Skermanella rosea: one gene and its partner. The protein of the gene in region 1 binds, or shares a complex with, the protein of each later gene. Links are inferred from orthologs where the notes say so. Each region holds a gene or a part of one and is shown on either strand. Other genes may lie near its edges.

Evidence for each region.
Region 2: the proteins of tldD (region 1) and JL101_RS02845 are in contact, whole or in part, in a solved structure (PDB 5NJ9), measured with the Escherichia coli proteins. The link is inferred for Skermanella rosea from one-to-one orthologs.

What each region holds. Positions count from the first base shown.
Region 1 is NZ_CP086111.1:3,103,997-3,108,514, reverse strand. What follows is about bases 561-3,383. They hold tldD (metalloprotease TldD), read right to left. Parts: upstream 2,779-3,383; coding sequence 1,342-2,778; downstream 561-1,341. Other genes in these bases: JL101_RS14360 (lysine--tRNA ligase), read right to left, coding at 2,914-3,383; JL101_RS14370 (hypothetical protein), read left to right, coding at 1,092-1,274. In the rest of the region: JL101_RS14385 (YdcH family protein), read right to left, coding at 1-124; more of JL101_RS14360, read right to left, coding at 3,384-4,509. UniProt on the Escherichia coli protein: Metalloprotease involved in CcdA degradation. Suppresses the inhibitory activity of the carbon storage regulator (CsrA).
Region 2 is NZ_CP086111.1:596,636-601,217, forward strand. The notes cover bases 1,219-4,105. They hold JL101_RS02845 (TldD/PmbA family protein), read left to right. Parts: upstream 1,219-1,926; coding sequence 1,927-3,285; downstream 3,286-4,105. Other genes in these bases: JL101_RS02840 (hypothetical protein), read right to left, coding at 1,443-1,634; JL101_RS02850 (S8 family peptidase), read right to left, coding at 3,497-4,105. Outside these bases: JL101_RS02835 (sensor histidine kinase), read left to right, coding at 1-1,218; more of JL101_RS02850, read right to left, coding at 4,106-4,465.

The DNA of each region.
Region 1 (4,518 bases):
TATCAAACTTAAGTTTTTTGATGTCGATGTCTTCGGAGCCCGGCTGCTTCTGGAGGGCCTCTATCTGTCGGTCGAGGGAGGCATGGCGGTCGCGTAGAGCCTGAATGTGATTCTCGTTCACCATGTGACGTGCTCCATGTCTTTCAGACTATAACGAGAGAAGCATACACACTCTCAAAGGGATTGCCAGCCTCTTCGTGTATGAAAATGAAAGATTCCAGAGCCTATGCGCAACAATGGACCAGTTAAGGCGCATACCAGAATAATTTTCGTTAAGATTGCAAACGAATGTCCGATCAGCGTTTGTTTGACGGACTTTGAAGCCGATCAAAAGGGCAGGGAGGTTTCGGTGCGGGCCACATAGGGGCATGCACGGCTCGACCACGCGGGTCTTCCGCATGGGGATCGAGGCATCGCTGTCAGGGTGCATGGAAGATGGTGCCCAGGGACGGATTTGAACCGCCGACACGGGGATTTTCAGTCCCCTGCTCTACCAACTGAGCTACCTGGGCGCCGCCGTGATCCGCATCGGCCAAGGACGCCGTGCTGCGGTGGGGCAGGGAGGTGCTTATAGAAAAGATCGCTGGGGCTGTCCAGGGGAGAAGTGGCGGGGCGCGCAGGCCAGCGTGATCCTGTCAGCACGTTCTCCCGATTGCCACCGCACGCAAATACATGCCGCGCTCGGTGATCGAGGGCGCCTTCGAATTCCTGCGGGATTGTCGGTAGGGAGGTGGTGCCCAGGGACGGATTTGAACCGCCGACACGGGGATTTTCAGTCCCCTGCTCTACCAACTGAGCTACCTGGGCATCCGGTCCGGCTTGGCCTGAAGCGTCGCCGTCGGGGCGTGCTTGTAGGAAAAATTCCGGAGCCTGTCCAGCACCGGATTTCATTTTCATGCAGATTTCGTGAACCGGACGTTTGCCCGTCCGGCTGACAGGAAGGGAGTAGCCGTCCGCGTCCCCCGTTCCCGCTTCGCGCCGTCGATGTGGCAGCGCAGCATGATACTCTGTGAGAACATGCCGCACCGCGCCATGAGCGCGTGACGGTATGATGACAGGCAACCAGCATCCGGCCCGAAGGGGGTGACGTCATGAAGATCGTTGCACGCGAACAAAGCAGCTTCCGCATCACCTGCCCGAACGGCCACGACTTCACCGCTCCGCGCCACAGCATATCGGTGGAGTGCCCGACCTGCGGGGCGACCGGGAGCACCCGGGAACTGGTGGACAGGATGATCAAGAACGCGGAACTGCCCCGAGCGACGGCGGCGTGAGGGGAGATGCGCCCACCGCCGCGCCGCGCCCCCTCGGGGGAGCGATGCGGCTGGAGAGGTTTCTGGATCAGGCCGCCGCGGTGCCGCCGACCGTCAGGCCGTCGATCCGCAGGGTGGGCTGGCCGACGCCGACGGGCACGCCCTGGCCTTCCTTTCCGCAGGTGCCGATCCCCGGATCCAGCGCCATGTCGTTGCCGATCATGCTGACCTTGGTCAGCGCGTCGGCGCCGTTGCCGATCAGGGTGGCGCCCTTCACGGCGGGGCCGACCTTGCCGTCCTCGATCAGGTAGGCCTCCGAGGCGGAGAAGACGAACTTGCCCGAAGTGATGTCCACCTGCCCGCCGCCGAAGTTCACGGCATAGAGCCCCTTCTTGACCGAGCGGATGATCTCCTCCGGCGTCTTGTCGCCGGAGCGCATCACCGTGTTGGTCATCCGAGGCATCGGGTGGTGGCCGAAGCTCTGGCGGCGGCCGTTGCCGGTCGGCTTGACGCCCATCAGGCGGGCGTTCATGCGGTCCTGCATGAAACCGACCAGGATCCCGTCCTCGATCAGGGTGGTGGACTGGCTCGGCGTGCCCTCGTCGTCGACCGTCAGCGAGCCGCGCCGGCCTTCGATGGTTCCGTCGTCGACCACGGTCACGCCCGGAGCCGCGATCCGCTGCCCGAGCAGGCCGGCGAACGCCGACGTCTTCTTGCGGTTGAAGTCGCCTTCCAGGCCGTGGCCGATCGCCTCGTGCAGCAGGATGCCGGGCCAGCCGTTGCCGAGCACCACCGTCATCTCGCCGGCCGGCGCCGCGATCGACCCCAGATTGACCAGGGCCTGCCGGAGCGCCTCGTCCACCTGGCCCTGCCATGCGGCCGGGTCCAGATAAGCCTCGTAGCTGGTCCGGCCGCCGACGCCGTGTCCGCCGCTCTCCATGCGGTCGCCGTCGGCGACCACGACCGAGATGTTCAGGCGGACGAGGGGGCGGACGTCGGAAACGCGCAGCCCGTCGGCCCGGATGATCTGGACGGCCTGCCACTCGCCGCCGATCGAGGCCGAAACCTGCCGGACCCGGGGGTCACGGCCGCGCGCGTAAGCGTCGATGTCCGACAGCAGTTTGACCTTGGTTTCGAAATCGACGAGGGCCAGCGGGTTGATCGCCTCGTAGAGCGCCCGGTTGGTGCCGGTCGGCGGCTCGGCCATGGTGCCGCTGTGGCCGGCATGGACCGCCTTGACGGTCTCGGCCGCGCGGCGGATGGCGTCTTCCGACAGGGTGGAGGCATGGGCGTAGCCGGTCGACTCGCCGGAGATGGCCCTGAGGCCGAAACCCTGGCTGGTGTCGAAGCTGGCGCTCTTCAGCTTGCCGTCGTCCCAGGCCAGGCTTTCGGACTGGCTGTATTCCAGGAAGAGTTCGCCGTCGTCGGCACCCGCCAATGCTTCCGACACGATCGATTCGGTGCGTGACCGGTCGAGCCCGGCGCGGTTGAAGAAGATGTCGTCGGTTACGGCGAGGGTGCTCATACAAGACTCCGGAATGGGGGGATGCCGTGGCAACTGGCCCATCATAAGGGTAGAATACTTATGTGGGCCAGCCCCCGCGGATGTGAAGGGCCGACCGAGGCCCGCCCTTCACCCCGTCCTCGACCCCAGGGTCCGTCAATCCGCGGGCTGCGGCTCGATCTGCCGCTCCAGCGCCTGGGCGATCAGGTCGCGCGTGTTGCCGATGCCGTACAGCTCGATGAAGCTGCCCATGCGCGGACCCGTGGTCTGCCCCAGCAGAACCTCATAGAGCGCCTGGAACCAGCTCTTCAGGTCGGCGAAGCCGTGGCGTTTGCCGATCTCGTAGACCTGGAACTGGATCTCCTCCGCCTTGGCGCCTTCCGGCAGCCGGCCCAGCTCGTCCAGAAGCTCCTGCATCGCGGCGCGCTCCTGGTCGGTCGGCGCGCGGTACCGCTTGGTCGGCTTGACGAAGTCCTGGTAATAGTTGACCGCGTACTGCACCAGCCGGTCCAGGAACGGCGCGCTCTCGGGATTGGCTTCGGGCGCGTAGCGGGTGATGAAGCCCCACATCACGTCCTTGCTCTCCGCGTTGGCCACGCCGGCCAGGTTCAGCAGGATGTTGTAGCTCAGGTCGCTGCGCGCCTCCGGCGGATGGCCGCCATGGATGTGCCAGGCCGGGTTCTCCAGCTTGCGGGCCGGCTCCTCCTGCGGGAACTTGGAGACGAAGGCCAGGTACTCGTCCACCGCCCGGGGGATCACGTCGAAATAGAGACGCTTCGCGACGCGCGGCTTCTGGAACATGTAGAGCGACAGGCTCTCCGGCGGGGCGTAGCGCAGCCACTCCTCGACCGACAGGCCGTTGCCCTTGGACTTGGAGATCTTCTGGCCCTTGTCGTCCAGGAACAGCTCGTAATTGAAGCCCTCCGGCGGCTGGGACCCCAGGATGCGGCAGATCTTCCCGGCCAGTTCGACCGACGGGATCAGGTCCTTGCCGGACATTTCGTAATCGACGCCCAGCGCGTGCCATCGCATGCCCCAGTCAGGCTTCCATTGCAGCTTGCAATGACCGCCAGTGACCGGAGCCTCCTTCTTCTTGCCGTCCTCGTCCTCGAACACGATGGTGCCGGCGTCCACATCGTGCTCCAGGATCGGCACCTGGAGCACGCGGCCGCTGGTGGGGGAAACCGGCAGGAACGGGCTGTAGGTCGCAGCCCGCTCCTCGCGCAGCGACGGGAGCATCACCTTCATGACGGCGTCGTAGTTGCGCAGCACCGTCAGCAGCGCCTCGTCGAACCGGCCCGATCCGTACCAGTCGGTCGCGGACTGGAACTCGTACTCGAACCCGAAGCTGTCGAGGAATCCCCGCAGCATGGCGTTGTTGTGGTGGCCGAAGCTCTCGAACTTGCCGAAGGGGTCGGGCACCTTGGTGAGCGGCTTGCCCAGGTGCTCGCGCACCATCTCCTGGTTCGGGATATTGTCCGGGACCTTGCGCAGCCCGTCCATGTCGTCGGAGAAGGCGAACAGGCGGGTCGGCATGTCGGGCGCCATGAGCTGGAATGCGCGGCGCACCATGGTCGTGCGCGCGACCTCGCCGAAGGTGCCGATATGCGGCAGGCCCGACGGTCCGTATCCGGTCTCGAACAGGACATAGCCTTTGGCCGGCGTCTTGCCCTTGTAGCGCGCGATCAGCTTGCGCGCTTCTTCGAAGGGCCACGCCTTGGCCTGCAATGCCAGTTCCTGTTCGCCAGACATCGTACTTCA
Region 2 (4,582 bases), 2.5 Mb from region 1 along the record:
GATGTCGGCGCGCTGGCGGGCCGCCTGGAGCGGATCAACCGCGAACTCGAGCATCGCATCCGGGAGAACGAGCGGACCGCGGCGGCGCTGGGCGAGAGCGAGCGCAAGTACCGGGATATCTACGAGAACGCCGCCGAGGGCATCTTCCAGACCTCGCCCGAGGGGCGGATGCTGAGCGCCAATCCCGCCCTGGCGCGGATCTACGGCTATGGGACGCCCGGGGAGGTGCTGGCGGCCCTGCAGGACATCCGGCACCAGCTCTACGTCGATCCGAGGCGCCGGGACCAGTTCGCCCGCCTGCTGGACCGATACGACACGATCCACGGCTTCGAGTCGGAGATCCGCCGCAAGGACGGCAGCGTCATCTGGATCTCGGAAACCGCCCGCGCCGTGCGCGACGCCGCCGGCCGGCTGCTCTATTACGAGGGCAAGGTCGAGGACATCACCGACCGCCGTGCCGCCGAGGAGCTTCAGCGGCTCGCCCGGGAGGAGGCGGAACTCGCCGGCCGCGCCAAGTCCGAGTTCCTGGCCAACATGAGCCACGAGCTGCGCACGCCGCTGAACGCCGTGATCGGCTTCTCCGAGATCATCAAGAACGAGATGTTCGGTCCGGCGGGCCGCCCCGAATATGTCGAATACGCCCGCGACATCCATGAGAGCGGCACGCAGCTGCTGGAATTGATCAACGACATCCTGGACATGTCGAAGATCGAGGCCGGCAAGAAGGAGCTTCAGGACGCGGTGGTCGATATCGGCCGGGTCGCCCGGAACTGCGTCCGGCTGGTCGAGGGGCGCGCCCAGTTCGGCGGCGTGGCGGTCGCGGTCGACCTGCCGCCGGACCTGCCGCCCGTCCGGGCGGAGGAGCTGGCGCTGAAGCAGATCATCGCCAACCTGTTGACCAACGCGGTCAAGTTCACGCCCAAAGGCGGCCGGGTGCTTGTCTCGGCCGACATCGAACCGGACGGAAGCCTGGCCGTCGCCGTGGCCGACACGGGCATCGGCATCGCGCCGGAAGACATGGAGAAGGCCCTGGCGCCCTTCGGCCAGATCGACAGTTCCTTCAGCAACAAGACGCAGGGAACCGGTCTCGGCCTGCCGCTTGCCCGGTCGCTCGCGGCGCTGCACGGCGGAACCCTGTCGATCGAGAGCATGCCGGGGCGGGGCACCACGGTGACCGTCCGCCTGCCGTCTGAGCGGGTGATCCGCAAGGTCGCCTGACCAGCCGCACTCCCGGGAAAGCACGCGCGGCAAAAAAAGAGGCCGCCATGAAGGCGGCCCGGAGTCTAGGGAGGAAACGCCCAAAGAGGCGTCGCAGCATCTCTGCTGCAGTGCAAAATATAATGTACGGTTCAGTACATCGCAAGCCCAATCGCGGTTTTTCCCATCCTACTTTCGTCCGACGGGCGCCCCATGGGGCAGGCTCGGCCTGCGCCGGTCGCGGTTCAGGCGGCGTTGCGCAGGCCGTCGTTGGCCGGCGTCGGCGTCACGGCGCCCGTGATGATCGAAGCGGCCGGCCGGGCGGAAACCTGCTCGACACCGGTCAGCCTACGGGTGATGACCATGCTGACCACGGCGTGGGCGACTGCCAAGAGGGCGAGGATGGCGATGGCTTCGAAATTGGTCCCAGTCAGCATGGATCGGCTCCGGTTCGGTAGGAAGTGCGGCAGGATGTCTGCCGGGATGCGTTGGAAGGAAGATGCTCCCGATCGATTTGGATGTCAAACACGGTATGCCGTATTTTGTATACCAGAACCGAAGAGCAGCCCTGCATTCCGGGGATGCCTGCCGACGGCCGCTGCGGGCGGGGTGCGAAAGGGTGCGAAAATATGCGGGACAGGCCCATCTCTCCCCTGCCATCTTTCGCCGACACGGCCCACTTTGATAGGGACGTCCGAAAGAGCGTGCGCGAAATGAAATGGACCGGAGATGTCGATGCCTGCTGATTCCCACAACGCCTCCCTCTCCCTGCTGGAAGACCTGATCGGGAAGGCCAAGGCCGCCGGCGCCGATGCCGCCGACGCGGTGCTGTTCGACGGCGCCTCCCTGTCGCTGTCGCAGCGGCTGGGCCAGCCGGAGCGGCTGGAGCGGGCGGAAGCCGGCGACCTGGGCCTGCGCGTCTTCGTCGGCAAGCGCCAGGCGATCGTCTCGACCACCGACCGCAGCGCCGACACGCTGGCGGCCCTGGTCGAGCGCGCCGTCGCCATGGCCCGCAACGTGCCGGAGGACCCGTTCAGCGGCCTCGCCGATCCCGACCAGCTCGCCCGGGGCTGGCCGACCGACCTGGAGATGGACGACCCGACCGAGCCATCGGCCGAGCAGATGATCGAGCAGGCGCGGATCGCGGAGGAGAGCGCCCTGGCGGTCCAGGGCGTCACCAATTCCGAAGGGGCGGAGGCGAGCTGGAGCCGCTCCCACGTCGCCATCGCCGCCAGCAACGGCTTCGCCGGCACCTATTCCATCTCGCGCCGCAGCCTGTCGGTGTCGGTGCTGGCCGGGTCCGGCACGGGGATGGAGCGCGACTACGAGTACAGCTCCAAGGTCTTCGCCGAGGACCTGGCCTCGGCGGAGGAGATCGGCCGGGGCGCCGGCGAGAAGGCGGTGCGCCGGCTGAACCCGCGCAAGGTCAAGACCTGCCAAGTGCCGGTGGTCTACGACCCGCGGGTGTCGCGCGGCCTGATCGGCCACCTGTCCGGGGCGATCACCGGGCCGTCGATCGCGCGAGGCACCAGCTTCCTGAAGGACAAGATGGGCGAGCAGCTGTTCAGGGCCGGGATCACCATCGTGGACGACCCGCACGTGCGGCGCGGCCTGCGGTCCAAGCCGTTCGACGGCGAGGGCGTCGCCAATTCCCGGCGCAACATCATCGAGGACGGGCGGCTGACCACGTGGCTGCTCGACCTGCGCTCCGCCCGCCAGCTCGGCCTGACCTCGACCGGGCATGCGTCGCGCGGCACCTCCGGCCCGCCCTCGCCCTCGCCCAGCAACCTGTACATGGCGCCGGGAACCCGCACGCCGGAGGAGCTGATCGCCGACATCGGCCAGGGCCTCTACATCACCGAGCTGATGGGCATGGGCATCAACGGGATCACCGGCGACTACAGCCGGGGTGCCGCCGGCTTCTGGATCGAGAACGGCAAAATCGCCTATCCGGTCAGCGAGCTGACGGTCGCCGGCAACCTGAAGGAGATGTTCAAGGTCCTGGAGCCGGCCAGCGACCTGGAGTTCCGCTACGGCATGGACGCCCCGACGATCCGGATCGAGGGCATGACCGTCGCCGGCACCTGACCCTTCGGACGGCCGGCCTCGGCGGAGGCCGGCCGTCCGGCACGTCAGATCGTCGTCGCCCCCCGGGTGTGGGTGCCGTCGGCATAGACGATCACCTCGAACCGCCGGATCTCCGGGTTGAAGCCGGAGCAGGCGAAGCTGTAGTGGAAGCTGATGCGGACGCCGATGATCGGCTTGCCGCCCGGCCCGGGCTTCGCCGGCACCTGCTCGCTCAGCAGGATCGAGCCGGAGATCTGGGCGCTGCCGACATGGTCGAACAGCTTCTCTGCGTTGGTATCCTCGTCGGCCGCGCGCTCCAGCTCCTCCTCGGTGTCCTGGGCCTCGACCTTGGCCAGGTCGAGGTCGGCCATGAGCTTCTTGCGCTGCTGACCCGGCCCCGGTTGTCGGCGGCCCCGACCGCGATGACGTGGGGAAGGGCGCCGGGATAGTAGAGCTCGCGCCGGCCGTCGTTGCCGGACGCCGCGACGATGGTGACGCCGTTGCGCCTCGCATAGTCCACCACCTCGCGGTGGGGCAGCCCGCCGCCCTCGTGGCGCACGCCCAGGCTCATGTTGATCACGTCGGCGCCCTGGTCCACCGCCCATTTGACGGCGCTGTTGATGTTGTCCAGCAGCCACGCGCCGAACCGCTTGCCCGCCCCGTCGAGGATGTCCACGAAGTCGCGGCCGGGGCGGAGCGAATCCGCCAGCTCGGGATGGGCGAGGTCGATCCCGGTGTCGAGCACGGCGACCAGCACCCGTTTGTCGCCGCGCGTATAGTCCGACGCCTCGTCGAGCCCGATGGCGGCCCGGCCGGTGCGGTCGTCGCCGGACAGCGCCGACGCCCGGGGCAGCTCCGACCGGGCGATCAGGCCTGGGCGGACCTGCTCGACCACCGGCAGCAGGGAGATGTCCTCGACGAGGCCGGGCGGGATTTCCCGGTTGTCCTGGAGGATCAGGCGGTAGACGCGGTTGAGGCCGCTCTCCAGCTCCTGCGCCGTCCACCGGCCCGAGGGATCCCGAGGCCGGTATTCCGCCGTGACCCAGACGCCGACGCGGTGACGGTCGAGCACCCGGTCCACGTCGGGATGGAGCCTGCCGCCGACGTCCGACTTGTCCCGGACCGCATCGCTCCAGGCCGGCGCGGTCGCCGTCGCGGACGCGGCCCGGGGGGCGAGCCTGATGATCAGATGCGGCTTCATGGGCGATCCTGGACGCATGCGGGCGCAGTCACCCGAATGCCGGGGTTGATGGAAGGCTGACCGCTACAGTGATCCTGGAATCCGGGTTCGGATGCGTGAAATATTAAGTCCGCTCTT